DNA from 4 places in the Pseudomonas ekonensis genome. Region 2 is predicted to be linked to each of the others. Evidence: predicted binding sites of a transcription regulator. Region 2 holds the regulator's gene; each other region holds the start of a gene.
The links. Region 2 encodes sigma-54, which starts transcription at its own class of promoters, with help from an activator protein. Its sites were predicted from a motif close to ANTGGCATNNANNTTGCTNT; they were not measured.

Region 1 (4,211 bases), on a different contig from region 2:
TAGCCGCGCTCGTTGTGCTGAGCCAGATCCAGGCCCACCGACTCTTCCTCGTCGGTCACGCGCAGACCCATCACGGCGTCCAGCACCTTGAGGATGACGAAGGTGGCGACCGCGGTGTAGATCACCGTGAACCCGACGCCCTTGCACTGGATCCAGACCTGCGCCGCGATGTCGGTGACGGTGCCGAAACCGCCCAGCGACGGCGCGGCGAACACGCCCGTGAGGATCGCGCCGAGGATGCCGCCGATGCCGTGCACGCCGAAGGCGTCCAGGGAGTCGTCATAACCGAGCTTGCGCTTCAGGCTGGTGGCGCAGAAGTAGCAGACCACGCCCGCCGCCAGGCCGATCACCAGCGCGCCCATCGGGCCGACGGTGCCGGCGGCCGGCGTGATCGCCACCAGGCCGGCCACCACGCCCGAGGCGATGCCCAGTGCGCTCGGTTTGCCGTGGGTGATCCACTCGGCGAACATCCAGCCCAGCGCCGCGGCGGCGGTGGCGATCTGGGTGACCAGCATCGCCATGCCGGCGGTGCCGTTGGCGGCGGCGGCGGAGCCGGCGTTGAAGCCGAACCAGCCGATCCACAGCATCGCCGCGCCCATCAGGGTGTAACCCAGGTTGTGCGGCGCCATCGGGGTGGTCGGGAAGCCTTTGCGCTTGCCCAGCACCAGGCAGGCGATCAGGCCGGCCACACCGGCGTTGATGTGCACCACGGTGCCGCCGGCGAAGTCGAGCACGCCCCAGTCCCACATCAGGCCGCCGTTGCCGGACCAGACCATGTGCGCGATCGGCGCATAGACGACGGTGAACCAGATGCCCATGAACACCAGCATGGCGGAGAACTTCATCCGCTCGGCGAACGCACCGACGATCAGCGCCGGGGTGATGATCGCGAAGGTCATCTGGAAGGTGACGAACACCGCCTCGGGGAACAGCGCCGCCGGGCCGGTCAGGCTGGCCGGGGTGATGCCGGCGAGGAACGCCTTGCCGAAGCCGCCGACGAAGGAGTTGAAGTTGACGACGCCCTGCTCCATGCCGGTGGTGTCGAACGCGATGCTGTAGCCGTAGATGACCCACAGGACGCTGATCAGGCCGGTGATGGCGAAGCACTGCATCATCACGGAAAGGATGTTTTTCGAACGGACCATGCCGCCGTAGAACAGCGCGAGGCCGGGGATGGTCATGAACAGCACGAGGGCCGTGGAGGTGAGCATCCAGGCCGTGTCGCCGGAATTGAGGACCGGGGCCGCCGCTTCGTCTGCCGCCATGGCCAGGCCGGGCATTACGATAGGCAACAGGGCTCCTAGCCCTGCGAATTTACGCAGAGTCATTTTGTTTTCTCCTGGGGCGTTGGGTTTGTGGCGGCTTAGATGGCGTCGGTATCGGTTTCGCCGGTACGGATGCGGATCGCCTGTTCCAGATTGACCACGAAGATCTTGCCGTCACCGATCTTGCCGGTGTTGGCGGCCTTGGTGATCGCCTCGATGACCCGATCAAGGTCCTTGTCGTCGATGGCGACGTCGATCTTCACCTTGGGCAGGAAATCGACCACGTATTCCGCGCCGCGGTACAGCTCGGTGTGACCCTTCTGCCGGCCGAAGCCTTTGACTTCAGTGACGGTAATGCCCTGCACGCCGATTTCGGACAGCGACTCGCGCACGTCGTCCAGCTTGAACGGCTTGATGATGGCAGTGACTAGCTTCATGAAACTCTCTCCCGAATTGGTGGACTTGCCCCAGGAAAACAAACCCGACTCAAGTCTAAGCGCAGTGCCTGGCTTTGTAACGCATCGTCGGCCCTGCCGGCCCGACCGACGCCAGCTAACCGCATCAGACGAAACTCCCCGCTCCGCCTGCCGCACTGCATTCATCACAGCGACTGCATCAGTGCATGGGTCACCACCGACTAAGCAGAAAGCTTGCCACCTTGCCAAAACCCACTGATTTCAATCCCTTGGCCGCGTCGGCAGTGGCCATCACTAAAATGGCACCCGGGATACGCACAACAACGGTGCGCCGCCGTCCGGCGGCCTGCGCGAAAAGCGTGCATCCCTGCCGGCGCCAATGACTATAGACACTGCGTGATACACTGCCGGCCATTGTTTCCAGGACATTTCCCATGCTCGCGCCCAAAGACTTCCTCGACGCCCTGAGCGGCACCGCCTCCCGTCTGTTCAGCGGCGACACGCCCTTGCCCAAAGCCGAAATCGAAAGCCAGTTCAAGATGCTGATGCAGAGCGCCTTCAGCAAACTGGACCTGGTGAGCCGCGAAGAGTTCGACAGTCAGATGGTGGTGCTGGCCCGCACCCGCGCCCGCCTCGAAAGTCTCGAGGCGAAAGTCGCGGAGCTTGAGGCCAAGCTGAACCCGCCGGCCGAGTGAGGCCGCAGCCTGCCGGGCTGCGGTTCGGCAGCCCATGAAAAACCCCACGCCTTGCGGTGTGGGGTTCGCGTATCCGGTGAAGGCGTCCCGCGCCTCAGGCGCCGCGCTTGACCACCCGCCGGTGGCAATCGGCCGGGGACAGCACCTTGCCCGACCTTGAGCGGACCGCAATGGTCTCGATCGGCTCCGACAGTTCGTCGTCCAGCAGCACCGAATGGCACTCGCCTTCCTTGAAGAGGAAGCGCTCCCCCCACTGGCGCAGGCTGACCACGATGGGAAACACGGAGCGCCCCATCTCGGTCAGCACGTATTCCTTGTAGGCACTGCCGTCGGACGCCGGCCGCACCTCGAACACGCCCAACTCGACCAGCATCTTGAGCTTGACCGTGAGGATGTTGCGGGCCAGGCCCAGGCGTTTCTGGAATTCCGTGAACCGGCGGACATCGTCGAAGGCGTCGCGGATGATCATCAGCGCCCACCGGTCGCCGATGGCTTCGAGCGTGCGGGCCACGGGGCATTCGCTTTGCGCCAGTTGCTGCTGTCTGGCCATGGGTCTCCGGATTCAATCGACAAAGGGACAAAAGACGCCGCTGGCGTCAGAGGAACGTGCTTCACACAACTGGTTGCATATTAAAACCTGATTGGGTAAAAATCCACGCATCGGTTTTGTTTCGAAACCACATCAGCTCAAGGATGGATGTCGCGATGCCGGATCCTCAAACGCCCTCGACAACGGATCTCGAGGCCGCTGCCCCGGCCTGTCGGGAACGCCCGGCGCCGACGCCCGGCCGCTACCGGACGCTGCTGTTCGCCATCACCTGCGCCATGGCGGTGGCCAACGTGTATTTCGCCCAGCCGCTGCTGGAGTCCATGGCCGCGAGCCTAGCGGTCGCGCCCGGCGCCATCGGCGTCGTGGTGACCGCCACCCAGGCCGGTTACGCGGTGGGGCTGCTGTTCATCGTGCCGCTGGGCGATCTGCTGAACCGCAAGCGACTCATCCTGACGCAGTTGCTGATGTCCGCCGTCGCCCTGTGCGCGGTCGGCCTGTCGCAGGACTGGCTCACGCTGCTCGGCGCGATGGTGCTGGTGGGCCTGATGGCCGTGGTGGTGCAGGTGGTGGTCGCCTACGCCGCCGCCCTGGCCAGCCCGGAACAGCGTGGCCAGGCCATCGGCACCGTCACCAGCGGCGTGGTGCTGGGCATTCTGCTGGCCCGTTTCGTCTCCGGCGCCGTGGCGGACCTGGCGGGTTGGCGCGGTGTGTATTTCGTCTCGGCCGCCCTGATGGCCGGCATGGCGCTGGTGCTGCAGCGCACCCTGCCGGCGTCCGCCACGCCGTCGGCCGCCGGCAGCTACCGGCAGTTGCTGCGCTCGGTCTTGCGGCTGTACCTGAGCGAACGCACGCTGCGCGTCAGGGGCACCTTCGCCCTGCTCATCTTCGCCGCCTTCAGCGTGCTGTGGACCTCGATGGTGCTGCCGCTGAGCGCACCGCCGCTGTCGCTGTCGCACACCCAGATCGGCCTGTTCGGCCTGGCCGGTGTCGCCGGCGCCCTGGCCGCCGCCAAGGCGGGGCAACTGGCCGACCGGGGCCTGGGCAACCGCACCACCGGTATCGCCCTGGCGCTGCTGACCTTGTCCTGGCTGCCCAGCGCTTTCGTCGAAAGCTCCCTGCTGGCCATGGTCATCGGCGTGGTGCTGCTGGACTTCGCCGTGCAGGCGGTGCACGTGACCAACCAGAGCCTGATCTTCGCCGCCCGGCCCGACGCGCAAAGCCGCCTGGCGGGTGCCTACATGTGCTTCTACTCGGTCGGCAGCGGCCTGGGCGCCGCCGCGGCCAC
Region 2 (4,211 bases):
GGTGAAGAAGCTGGCCAGCGCCGGTCGCGCCACCGGCAACAAGGTGACCGAGTCGCGTCCGCGGATCGACATGGTGATCCAGCCGAAACAGAAAACCGACGGACAGAAGGCCCAGTAATGGCAACCCTGAAAGCCCAGCATCTGGCCAAGAGCTACAAGAGCCGCCAGGTCGTGCGCGACGTCAGCCTGTCCATCGACAGCGGTCAGATCGTGGGCCTGCTCGGCCCCAACGGCGCCGGCAAGACCACCTGCTTCTACATGATCGTCGGCCTGGTGCAGGCCGACCAGGGCCGCGTCCTGATCGACGACCTGGACGTCAGCCACCAGCCGATGCACGGCCGCGCCAAGGCCGGCATCGGCTATCTCCCGCAGGAAGCGTCGATCTTCCGCAAACTGTCGGTGGCCGACAACATCATGGCCATCCTCGAGACCCGCAAGGAGCTCGACAAGGCCGGCCGGCGCAAGGAACTCGAAAGCCTGCTGCAGGAATTCCACATCAGCCACATCCGCGACAACCTCGGCATGAGCCTGTCCGGCGGCGAACGCCGTCGCGTGGAAATCGCCCGGGCCCTGGCCACCGCACCGAAATTCATCCTCCTCGACGAACCGTTCGCCGGTGTGGACCCGATCTCGGTGGGCGACATCAAGCAGATCATCCACCACCTCAAGGCGAAGGGCATCGGCGTGCTGATCACCGACCACAACGTGCGCGAGACCCTGGACATCTGCGAAACGGCCTACATCGTCAACGACGGCCAGCTGATCGCCGAAGGCGACTCGGACACCATCCTCGCCAACGACCTGGTGAAGGAAGTGTACCTGGGCCACGAGTTCCGCCTGTAAGCGCTGAGGTGGCCGCCCTGCCGCCCCTGCGCTGCATCGATTCGAGCGCGGTTTTATGCGCTTTAATTGTTACAGCGCTCTAGGCAAACACTTCAGTTTCAGGCATATAATTTGCTTAAGTTTGGCGCCTCGGCGCCCTGTAGTGGATGGCGCATGTGCGCCGGCAAATAAGGTGTTAAGCCCCTGCCATGAAACCATCGCTAGTCTTGAGAATGGGCCAGCAGCTGACGATGACGCCGCAGCTGCAACAGGCCATCCGCCTGCTCCAATTGTCGACCCTGGACCTGCAGCAGGAGATCCAGGAGGTCCTGGAATCCAACCCGATGCTCGAGCGCCAGGAAGACGGCGACGACTTCGACAATTCCGACCCCATGGCCGACAACGCCGAACAGAAGCCCAACACCGAGATCCAGGAACCGGCCTACCAAGAGACGGCGCCGACGGTGGACAGCCTCGAGGACGGCGAATGGAGCGAGCGCATCCCCAACGAACTGCCGGTCGACACCGCCTGGGAAGACGTCTACCAGACCAGCGCCAGCAGCCTGCCCGGCAACGATGACGACGAGTGGGACTTCACCACCCGCACCTCCGCCGGCGAGAGCCTGCAAAGCCACCTGCTGTGGCAACTCAACCTGGCGCCGATGTCGGACACCGACCGCCTGATCGCCGTCACCCTGATCGACTGCATCAACAATCAGGGCTACCTCGACGAATCCCTCGAAGAAATCCTCGACGCGTTCGATCCGGAGCTGGACATCGAGCTCGACGAGATCGAAGCCGTCCTGCACCGCATCCAGCAGTTCGAGCCGGCGGGCATCGGCGCCCGCAACCTCGGCGAATGCCTGCTGCTGCAATTGCGCCAGCTGCCGGCCAAGACCCCGTGGCTGACGGAGGCCAAACGCCTGGTCACCGACTTCATCGACCTGCTCGGCAGCCGCGACTACAGCCAGCTGATGCGGCGCATGAAACTCAAGGAAGACGAACTGCGCCAGGTCATCGAGCTGGTGCAGAGCCTCAACCCGCGCCCGGGCTCGCAGATCGAATCGTCCGAGGCCGAGTACGTGGTGCCGGACGTCATCGTGCGCAAGGACAACGAACGCTGGCTGGTCGAGCTGAACCAGGAATCCGTGCCGCGCCTGCGGGTCAACGCCCAGTACGCCGGGTTCGTGCGCCGCGCCGACACCAGCGCCGACAACACCTTCATGCGCAACCAGCTGCAAGAGGCGCGCTGGTTCATCAAGAGCCTGCAGAGCCGCAACGAGACCCTGATGAAAGTGGCGACCCAGATCGTCGAGCATCAGCGCGGTTTCCTGGAGTACGGCGACGAAGCCATGAAACCCCTGGTGCTGCATGACATCGCCGAAGCGGTGGGCATGCACGAGTCGACGATTTCCCGGGTGACCACGCAAAAGTTCATGCATACCCCCCGGGGCATTTATGAGCTGAAATACTTTTTCTCCAGCCACGTCAGCACCTCCGAAGGCGGCGAATGCTCGTCCACGGCGATCCGCGCGATCATCAAGAAACTGGTTGCCGCGGAAAATCAGAAAAAGCCGTTGAGCGACAGCAAGATCGCTGGTTTACTGGAGGCACAAGGCATTCAGGTGGCTCGCCGCACCGTCGCCAAGTACCGCGAATCCCTCGGGATCGCGCCTTCGAGCGAACGCAAGCGGTTGATGTAAGCCACGTTACAGCGTTCCAGTGGCAGGCTATCCCGCCTGCCGCTTTATGCACTGGCAACGAAGGAGAAGCTGTATGCAAGTCAACATCAGTGGACACCAACTGGAAGTGACCGCCCCTCTGCGCGAGTACGTCGAGTCCAAGCTCAAGAAGATCGAGGGACATTTCGACAAGATCACCAACGTTCAGGTGATCATGACCGTCGAGAAGCTCAAACAGAAAATCGAAGCCACGCTGCATGTGCCGGGTAAGGAAGTGGTGGCCAATGCCGAACATGACGACATGTACGCAGCCATTGACCTCCTGACCGACAAACTGGATCGCCAACTCAAAACGCATAAGGAAAAGACCCAGAAAGTCCTTCAGGGCGCTACCGGTCGATAACCCCCCACTCCATGATCCGACTTGAAAGTATCCTGACCCCCGGCCGTTCCCTCGTGAACGTGCCGGGCGGCAGCAAAAAGAAAGCCCTCGAACAAATTGCCAACCTGATCGCCCGGGAAGTGCCGGATCTGGAGATGCAAGATGTCTTCGAGGCACTGGTCGCCCGTGAGAAGCTCGGCTCCACCGGCTTCGGCAACGGCATCGCCATTCCGCACTGCCGCCTCAAGGGTTGCGAGTCGCCCATCAGTGCGCTGATGCACCTTGAAGCCCCCATCGATTTCGACGCCATCGACGGCGCCCCGGTCGACCTGCTGTTCGTCCTGCTGGTCCCGGAAGCCGCCACCGATGCGCACCTGGAGCTGCTGCGCCAGATCGCCAGCATGCTCGACCGCAAGGAAGTACGCGAAAAACTGCGTCGCGCCGCCAGCAACCAAGACTTGTATCAGGTTGTCCTGGACGAGCAGAACGGGCAGTAAACATGCGTCTGATCATCGTCAGTGGCCGTTCCGGCTCGGGTAAAAGCACCGCACTGGATGTCCTGGAGGACAACGGCTACTACTGCATCGACAACCTGCCGGCCGGCCTGCTGCCGGATCTGGCCGAGCGTGCGCTGATCCACACCGAACTGTCGCAACCGCTGGTGGCCGTCTCGATCGATGCGCGCAACCTGCCGAGCCACCTGTCGCGTTTTCCCGAATTGCTCGAAGAGGTCCGCAGCCGGCATATCCAGTGCGACGTCCTCTACCTGGACGCCGACGAGGAAACCCTGCTCAAGCGCTTCTCGGAAACCCGCCGGCGCCACCCGCTGAGCAGCGCCAACCGTTCGCTGGCCGAAGCCATCGAGGACGAAACGGCCCTGCTCGGCCCCATCGCCGACCTGGCGGACCTGAAGGTCAACACCACCAGCCTGAACCTGTACCAATTGCGTGACACCATCAAGCTGCGCCTGCTGAACCAGCCGGAACCCGGTACGGCGTTCCTGGTGGAGTCGTTCGGTTTCAAACGCGGCATGCCGGTGGATGCCGACCTGGTGTTCGATGTACGCTGCCTGCCCAATCCGTACTGGAAACCTGAACTACGCGCACAGTCCGGCCTGGACGAGCCGGTGGCCGAATACCTCGCGGCGCAGCCGGAGGTCGAGGAGATGTTCCAGGACATCTACGCCTACCTGCTCAAGTGGCTGCCGCGCTTCGCCGCCAGCAACCGCGCCTACGTCACCATTGCCATCGGCTGCACCGGCGGGCACCACCGCTCCGTCTACCTGACCGAGCGCCTGGGCCAGGCGTTGCAGAAAACCCTGAAGA
Region 3 (4,211 bases), 600 kb from region 2:
GGCGGGGGACGTCTTGCCCGCGGACGCGGCCGGCATGCGGTTGCTGGTGGTCAACTGAATCCGCTTGGCGTCGCCCCGCGGCTGATCGGTGTAGACCCGGTTGCCTTGGGCATCGGTGTAGGTGAACACCTCGGCCGACGCGGCGAACGCGACCAGCGTCAGGCAGAAGGCAAGCAGGCGGATCATGGCTTGTGCACCCGCTGCACGCTGAAGGTCACCGGCGGGCTCTGCTGGATCACCGACTGTCCGTCGATCACCTGCACCGCGAGGCGGTGCTCGCCGCGGTCCACGTTCACCAGTTGCAGGGTCGGCAGGTTGCTGGGCTGGCCGTAGGGTTCGTCGTCGAGCAGCAGCCGCAGCTGATGCGGCGGCCTCAGGCGCGGCTTGATCAGCACGCCGACGGTGAACGTGCCGTTGTTGGCGCGCAGGGCCTCTTCGCTGGGCAGGCCGGTCAGTTCCAGGGTTTCGTAGGCGCTGCGGGCGGGTTCGCGCGTGTCCGCATTCGCGGGCGGTGCGGCGGGCGGTTGGGTGGCGACCTGGTTGAGCGGCGGCAGCTCCACCGGCTGCGACGGCACGCCTTCAGGGGAATGGTCGCTGTAGACCGTGTGGCCGTTGGCGTCGGTGTACTTGTAGATCTGCGCGGCGGCGGGCAGGGCGATCAGCAGCAGGAGACAAAGGAAGGTGCGACCCATGGCATCGACCGGATTCGAAAGCGATGGGGTGCAGCATAGGCCAGTCGCGGCGGTTGGCCCAATCCGGGACATATCCTGGCGCAATTCCCTGTGGGAGCGAGCCTGCCGGAGGGTGTCGTCGGGGCAACAAAAAAGGCCTCCCGAAGGAGGCCTCTCTTGTGTCGCGCCGCGCGGGGCGGCGCCACCGGATCAGCAGCTGTAGTACAGCTCATATTCCAGTGGGTGCACGAAGGTGCGCACCTTGATTTCCTCTTCGGACTTCAGCGCGATGTAGGCGTCGATGAAGTCGTCGGAGAACACGCCGCCCTTGGTCAGGAACGCGCGGCCCTTGTCCAGCTCTTCCAGGGCTTCCTTCAGGCTGCCGCACACCTGCGGGATCTCTTTCGCCTCTTCAGGCGGCAGGTCGTACAGGTTCTTGTCGGCGGCGTCGCCTGGGTGGATCTTGTTCTGGATGCCGTCCAGGCCGGCCATCAGCAGTGCCGCGAAAGCCAGGTACGGGTTGGCGGCCGGATCCGGGAAACGGGCTTCGATACGACGGCCGCGAGGGCTGTTGACGTAAGGAATGCGGATCGAGGCGGAACGGTTGCGGGCCGAGTAGGCCAGCATCACCGGGGCTTCGAAGCCTGGCACCAGACGCTTGTAGGAGTTGGTGGCCGGGTTGGTGAAGCCGTTCAGGGCCTTGCCGTGCTTGATGATGCCGCCGATGAAGTACAGGGCGGTGTCGGACAGGCCGGCATAGCCTTCGCCGGCGAAGGTGTTCTTGCCGTCTTTGGCGATGGACATGTGCACGTGCATGCCCGAGCCGTTGTCGCCGTACAGCGGCTTCGGCATGAAGGTCGCGGTGCGGCCGTAGGCGTCGGCAACGTTGTGCACGACGTATTTCAGGGTCTGAACTTCGTCAGCTTTTTTCACCAGGGTGTTGAACTTGACACCGATTTCGTTCTGGCCGGCGGTCGCCACTTCGTGGTGGTGGACTTCGACGGTCTGGCCCATTTCTTCCAGGGCGTTGCACATTGCGGTGCGGATTTCGTGGTCGTGGTCGAACGGCGGAACCGGGAAGTAGCCGCCCTTGATGCCTGGACGGTGGCCTTTGTTGCCGCCTTCCACGTCCTGGTCGGACATCCACGAGCCTTGCTCGGAGTAGATCTTGAACATCGAGCCGGAGATGTCGGACTTGAACTTCACTTCGTCGAAGATGAAGAACTCTGGCTCGGGGCCTGCGAACACGGTGTCGCCGATGCCGGTGGACTTCAGGTATTCCTCGGCGCGGCGGGCGATGGCGCGCGGGTCGCGGTCGTAGCCTTGCATGGTCGAAGGTTCGATGATGTCGCACACCAGGATCAGGGTCGGCTCTTCGGTGAACGGATCCAGGACGGCGGTTTCGTCGTCCGGCATCAGGATCATGTCGGAGGCTTCGATGCCTTTCCAGCCGGCGATGGAGGAACCGTCGAACATCTTGCCGACTTCGAAGAAGTCATCTTCCAGCGCATCGCGAGCCGGCATGGTCACGTGGTGCTGAGTGCCTTTGGTGTCCGTGAAGCGCAGATCAATCCACTTGACGTCATGATCTTTGATGAGTTGAACCGACTTCGACATAGTGTCCTCCGGGTGGCTTAGGGCGGTAGTGGATGCCCTTCTGTATTGGTGATGCCGGCGCGAATACTCTGCCAAGGCAACCTGCCTCACAAGGGAGCAAATTGCATGCCAGTGCCCCAGCATGGGTTTTTTGCCCCAAATTCACGCTTATAAAGGTGCAGGGCGCCGAAACGGCGAAAATCCCGCCCTCTAATGTAGCGTTTGAATCCGAAAACGACCCGTTTTGGTGCATGCAAAACCTTCTGCACATTAACTGGTTAAACCTTGAGCAATTTCCGCTATAATCCGCGCCCCACTTTTTCCGGCTGGCGTTGCGCGCGCAGTTTTCATGAAACTAATCGTAAAAGTCTTCCCCGAGATCACCATCAAGAGCCGCCCTGTCCGGATGCGTTTCATCCGCCAGTTGGCCAAGAACATCCGTGCCGTGCTCCGCGATCTGGATCCGGCCGTGGTGGTGAACGGCGTGTGGGACAACCTCGAGCTGGAAACCCGCGTCACCGATCCGAAGGCCCTGAAGGAGATGGGCGAGCGCCTGAGCTGCATGCCGGGCATCGCGCACTTCCTGCAGATCGACGAGTACCCGCTGGGCGACTTCGACGACATCGTCGAGAAGTGCAAGCAGCACTACGGCGACGCGCTGGCCGGCAAGATCTTTTCGGTGCGCTGCAAGCGCGCGGGCAAGCACCCGTTCAGCTCGATCGACGTCGAGAAGTACGTCGGCAGCCAGCTGCGCCGCCAGTGCGGCGCCGCCGGGATCGACCTGAAGAAGCCTGAAGTCGAAGTGCGCATCGAAGTGCGCGACCAACGGTTGTTCGTCATCCACGGCCAGCACAACGGCATCGGCGGCTACCCGCTCGGCGCCCTGGAGCAGACTCTGGTGCTGATGTCCGGCGGCTTCGACTCCACCGTGGCGGCCTACCAGATCATGCGCCGCGGCCTGATGGGGCACTTCTGCTTCTTCAACCTGGGCGGCCGTGCCCACGAATTGGGCGTGATGGAAGTCGCGCATTTCATCTGGAAGAAGTACGGCAGCTCGCAACGCGTGTTATTTGTCAGTGTGCCGTTCGAGGAAGTGCTGGGCGAAATCCTCGGCAAGGTCGACGACAGCCACATGGGCGTGGTGCTCAAGCGCATGATGGTGCGGGCCGCGTCGAGCATCGCCGACCGCCTGCACATCGACGCGCTGGTCACCGGCGAGGCGATCTCCCAGGTGTCGAGCCAGACCCTGCCGAACCTGTCGGTGATCGACTGCGTCACCGAGAAACTGATCCTGCGTCCGCTGATCGCCAGCCACAAGCAGGACATCATCGACACGGCCGACGCCATCGGCACCGGCGACTTCGCCCGGCACATGCCGGAATACTGCGGGGTCATTTCGGTCAACCCGAAGACCGCCGCCAAGCGTTACCGGGTCGAGCACGAAGAGAAAGAATTCGACATGGCGGTGCTCGAGCGTGCGCTCGAGAACGCCAGGCTGGTGCCGATCGATCGGGTGATCGACGAATTGGGCCAGGACTTGCAGATCGAAGAAGTCGGCGAAGCGCTGGCCGGCCAGATCGTCCTCGACATCCGTCACCCGGATGCCGCCGAGGACGAGCCGCTGGAGCTTCCCGGCGTAGAGGTACAGACGATGCCGTTCTACGCGGTGAACGCTCGTTTCAAGGAACTGGACCCAACCCGCCAGTACCTGCTGTATTGCGACAAAGGCGTGATGAGTCGCCTGCATGCCCACCATCTGCTCAGTGAGGGGCATGCCAATGTGCGCGTTTATCGACCGAGCTAAGTGCCCGGGGCTGTTTGCCTGTGGCCTGCGTCACCGGCCCCCCGACACCGCCGTCAAGCTGTAACGGCCATGCCGGACACTACTGTCAATCGCTGCCATGACTTGTCAGCACACCGAATCCTCTGATCGAGATACACACG
Region 4 (4,211 bases), 710 kb from region 2:
CCTGGCTGGTCAGGTCGTAGCTTTTGACGCTGCCCGGCTCGGCGGCGTTATCGGTCTGTACCAGACCGTCGTCGACGCCATGCAACAGCGCGTCGATCTCATCCTGGGACAGCAGATCCTGCACGGCCATGTCGTGTTCCTACTGCAATACGAAATTAGTGAAAAGCAACTGTTCGATCACCACTTTGCCCAGTTCCTTCTGCGCCACTTCCTGCACGCTGGCGGTGGCCTTCTGACGCAGCATCTCCTGACCGACCGGCGTCGCCAGGGTGGCGAAGTCCTGACCGGAGAAGAGCATCACCAGGTTGTTGCGGATCACCGGCATGTGCACCTTGAGCGCGTCCAGGTCCGCCTGGCTGCGCGCCAGCATGGTGATGCTCACCTGCATGTAGCGCTGACGGCCGTTCTGGTTGTAGTTGGCCACGAAGGCCGGCGCCATCGGCTCGAAGATCGCCGGCTGCTTGCCGACCGGAGCCGCTTCGGCCGCCGGGGCAGGCTTGCTCTGCGCGCTGTGCATGAAGTACCAGGTCGCGCCCACGGAGGCACCGATCGCCAGCAGCAGCGCCACCACGATCAGGATGATCAGCTTGAGTTTGCCTTTGGTTGCGGGGTCTTTTACAGCTGCTGCTTCGCTCTTCGCCATGCCAATAATCCGTCATTAATCGGGTTTTCACAGTCGCACGGCAAGGCAAGAGCAAGTGTTATGCCAGAAGTGTCGGAGTCAATGACGGCTTCCCCAAAACCACTGTAGGAGCGAGCCTGCTCGCGATTGCGGCGTGTCAGTCAATACTCATGTGACTGATACATCGCAATCGCGAGCAGGCTCGCTCCTACAGGGTGGGTGTCGCTGTCGATCAGGCGTAATAGTCGACCGCGCTGGTGCCGATCACGCTGGTGGCCTGGGCAGCCGCCTCGGCCACGGCAGCCGGGGTCAGTTCCTCTTCCGCCGAGTCCGGACGGCCGCCTGCGGCACTGGCGCGACCGCCCTGCCCCTGCTGCGCCTGTTCCTGACCCTGCCAGCCACGGTTCTGATCGGACACGTTGACGTCGACCTGGCCCATGCCCTGCTGGGTGAACATCTCGCGCAGGCGGTGCATCTGGCCGTCCAGCGCTTCACGCACGCTCGGATGGGCGCTCATGAACGTCACTTGGGTCTGCTGGTCCGGCACCATGTTCACCCGGATGTCGAGACGACCGAGCTCGGCCGGCTGCAACTGGATGTCGGCCGCCTTGAGGTTGGCGCTCGACAGATACATGACGCGGTTCACCACCTCTTCGGTCCAGCCGCTCTGGTGCATGGCGATCGGCTGGTTCACCGGCAGGGCGTTGGCGGTCTTCGGCGTGGCGGCCTGCGTCAGCGCCGCCAGACGGTTGGCGAAATCATCGACGCGGGTGTCGCTGCTGGCCGACTTCAAGTCCTTGAGCCCTTCATCGAGCAGGCCGCTGAAGGCCTTCTCGCCGCCCTGGCTGGTGCTGTCCTTGTCTGCCTGCACATCGAGCATGTTGGCCATGCCGGCGGCGAAGTTCTGCGCCGCAGTCAATTCGCCGTCGGCCTGAGCCTGTGCCGGGGTCGGCGCAGCCTTGGGCTGGGCCTGGCTGGCAGCGGAAATGTGGCCGCTCTGCTCCATCGCCAGACGGACGGCCGGCAGGTTGTCGAGCGGATCGGCCTCCGGGTCGAAACCGCTGTCGGCAACCGGCGCCGGGGCCGGTGTCGGCGACGCCGTCACCGCCGGGGTTTCGACCTTGGCCGGCGCAGGCGTCTGCGCCACCGGTGCAGGCTCGACCGGTACGGTCAGCGGCGGCTGCACCGCCTCGACCAGGGCCGGATCCAGCGTCGGATCCACCGGCGGCGCATCCGCCACAGGCGTTTGAGGGGTTTGCGCCGAATCGTCGTCGCTGGCACTGCGCTCGTCTGTCGAGCCGGAGGCCGGCTTGTCGGCGGGCAAGGGTTTGCCGCTATCGGCAACCGCAGGTTCGGGAGCGGCAGACTGATCCTTGCCGACGTCCTTTTTGCCGCCGTTGTCCGCGCTGTTGTCGCGCGCAGGTTTCACCGGCGTAGCGGTGGCGGCCGAAGGCTTTGCCGGCCCCTGGTCGGCAAACACCTGGGCGAAGCTGGAGGCCTTGTCCCCGGGCTCTGCGGCCAGGGCCGGCGCTTTGGCGGAGGCGGCTTGCGCCTTGGCCTGGGCGGCAGCCTGAAGAAGGATGTTGGGGGTTGCAGGCATGGTACGGTCTCCGCTGCACTGGGATCGTAGGTACAGTTGAGCGAGATGGTTGCAAGTGCCGGGCCAGCTTTCGGCGCAGAGGCCAAAAAGCGCCGGACGGCAGGCTCAGTGGGTCAGGGAACGCTGTCGTTCGGCTTCGTAGACGGGGCGCACATCGGCGAACTCGCTGTTGATGTCCGCCACCAGCTTGATGATTTCGGAAGGGCTCTTGTCCTTGGCGTGCAGCTCAAGCTCATGGCAGAGCTCGGCGAGGCGGGTCGCGCCCATGTTGCTGCTGCTGCCCTTGAAGCTGTGGGCCACGAACGACAGCACTTCGGCGTCGACGGTCTTCTGCAGCTCCCGCAGGCGGTTCTCGGAGTCCGCCAGGAAGGTGTCGAGCAATTCCGGATAGTTGTCCTCCATGACTTCGGCCATCGAGTTCAGTACGTCGCGATCTACATGTATGTCAGCCACTTGTTCACTCCTTGATCAAGAATGCGCGGATTATGCCAGAGCCTCCCAGGAAAACTCCACGCGGACACTGCGGCCGTCGTCCGACCAACGGGCGCTGCGCGTCAACTGACGGACCAGGCTGACCCCGCGCCCGGACAGGCGGATCCCGTCCGGGGGCCGATCCATCACCCGCGCCACGTCGAACCCGTTGCCGCTGTCCTCGACCCGGATCACCAGGGTTCCGCCCGAGCCTTGCGGCACCACGTCGAAATGCACCCGCACATGGCCGTCCCGCAGGGCGTCGAGCCGGGCGTTGCGCAGCTCATAGTAACGCGCAAACCCGCTGGCATCGCGCTTGAGGCTGGAGTCGAGCCCCAGGACGCCATGTTCCAGGGCATTGGAGTACAGCTCGGCCAGCACACTGTACAACGCCCCGCTCTGCGCCCGCAGCCCGTGCACCTCCAGCAATAGCTGCAGCAGGTACGGCAACGGGTTGAAGCGCTTGAGCGTCGCGCCCCGGAACTCGAAGCTCGCCGACCAGTCGAGCGGACAGGACTGGCCGCTGTCGGAGTAGACCGGCACCGGCGCGTGCACCTGCGCCGCCTCGAGCAGGCTGATCTCGACCATGCTGACATCGTCCCGGGCCTCGCCGCGGAACGCCTGGAGCGCTTGCTCGATGTCTTCGAAGAGCCGGTCCGGCTCACGGTTGGCCGCAAACACCTGCCGCAGCCGCTCGACGCCGAACAACTGGTCGTTGGCGTCGCAGGTGTCGATCACCCCGTCGGAGAGCAGGAACACCCGATCCCCCACCTCCATCGGCAGCACCTCGGTGCAGTCATCGAAGGCCTGCGGGCTGAGCACGCCCAACGGCAGATGCCGCGCCGCCAGCGGCGTGCGCTCCCCCGTGGCGATGCGGTGCAGGTAGCCGTCGGGCAGGCCGCCGTTCCAGTACTCCACCGAGCGGCGCTGCGCGCTCAGGCACAGCAGGGTCGCGCAACAGAACATGTCCACCGGCAGGATGCGCTTGAGCTTGGCGTTCATTTCCCGCAGGGTCTCGGCCAGCCCGTAGCCCTTGGCGGTCATGCCGTAGAACACCTCGGCCAGCGGCATGGCGCCGACCGCCGCCGGCAGGCCGTGGCCGGTGAAGTCCCCGAGCAGCACATGCATGTCGCCGGCCGGCGTGTACGCCGCCAGCAGCAGGTCGCCGTTGAACAGCGCGTAGGGCGATTGCAGGTAGCGGATGTTCGGCGCATTCAGGCAACCGGAATGGGCGACCTTGTCGAACACCGCCTTGGCCACCCGCTGCTCGTTGATCAGGTAATCGTGGTGCCGGGCGATCAGGTCGCGCTGCTCCAGCACCGTGGCCTGGAGGCGGCGCAGGCGATCCATCGCCTTGATTTTGGCGGCGAGGATCACCGGGTTGTAGGGTTTCGCCAGAAAATCGTCGCCACCGGCATCCAGACAGCGTGCCAGCGCCTCGCTTTCGGTGAGCGACGTAAGGAAGATGATCGGCACCAGGGTTTCCCCCGCCAGCGCCTTGATCCGGCGCGCCGCCTC

Region 1: a site for sigma-54 is predicted at 1,904-1,923, ahead of glnK (P-II family nitrogen regulator). Genes of this name have one in related genera too.
Region 3: a site for sigma-54 is predicted at 2,382-2,401, ahead of glnA (glutamate--ammonia ligase). Genes of this name have one in related genera too.
Region 4: a site for sigma-54 is predicted at 2,260-2,279, ahead of KVG96_RS16930 (flagellar hook-length control protein FliK). Genes of this name have one in related genera too.

What each region holds. Positions count from the first base shown of each region.
Region 1 is NZ_JAHSTS010000003.1:327,586-331,796, reverse strand. It holds gene KVG96_RS25460 (ammonium transporter) at 1-1,328, opposite strand, end outside; gene glnK (P-II family nitrogen regulator) at 1,364-1,702, opposite strand; gene KVG96_RS25450 (accessory factor UbiK family protein) at 2,116-2,376, shown strand; gene KVG96_RS25445 (winged helix-turn-helix transcriptional regulator) at 2,471-2,926, opposite strand; gene KVG96_RS25440 (MFS transporter) at 3,082-4,211, shown strand, end outside.
Region 2 is NZ_JAHSTS010000002.1:1,570,300-1,574,510, forward strand. It holds gene lptA (lipopolysaccharide transport periplasmic protein LptA) at 1-118, shown strand, start outside; gene lptB (LPS export ABC transporter ATP-binding protein) at 118-843, shown strand; gene KVG96_RS20285 (RNA polymerase factor sigma-54) at 1,032-2,525, shown strand; gene hpf (ribosome hibernation-promoting factor, HPF/YfiA family) at 2,599-2,907, shown strand; gene ptsN (PTS IIA-like nitrogen regulatory protein PtsN) at 2,919-3,383, shown strand; gene rapZ (RNase adapter RapZ) at 3,386-4,211, shown strand, end outside.
Region 3 is NZ_JAHSTS010000002.1:2,169,076-2,173,286, reverse strand. It holds gene KVG96_RS22815 (DUF4124 domain-containing protein) at 1-186, opposite strand, end outside; gene KVG96_RS22810 (DUF4124 domain-containing protein) at 183-692, opposite strand; gene glnA (glutamate--ammonia ligase) at 882-2,288, opposite strand; gene thiI (tRNA uracil 4-sulfurtransferase ThiI) at 2,617-4,071, shown strand; gene typA (translational GTPase TypA) at 4,211-4,211, shown strand, end outside.
Region 4 is NZ_JAHSTS010000002.1:860,019-864,229, forward strand. It holds gene fliM (flagellar motor switch protein FliM) at 1-130, opposite strand, end outside; gene fliL (flagellar basal body-associated protein FliL) at 140-643, opposite strand; gene KVG96_RS16930 (flagellar hook-length control protein FliK) at 855-2,222, opposite strand; gene KVG96_RS16935 (Hpt domain-containing protein) at 2,328-2,675, opposite strand; gene KVG96_RS16940 (fused response regulator/phosphatase) at 2,706-4,211, opposite strand, start outside.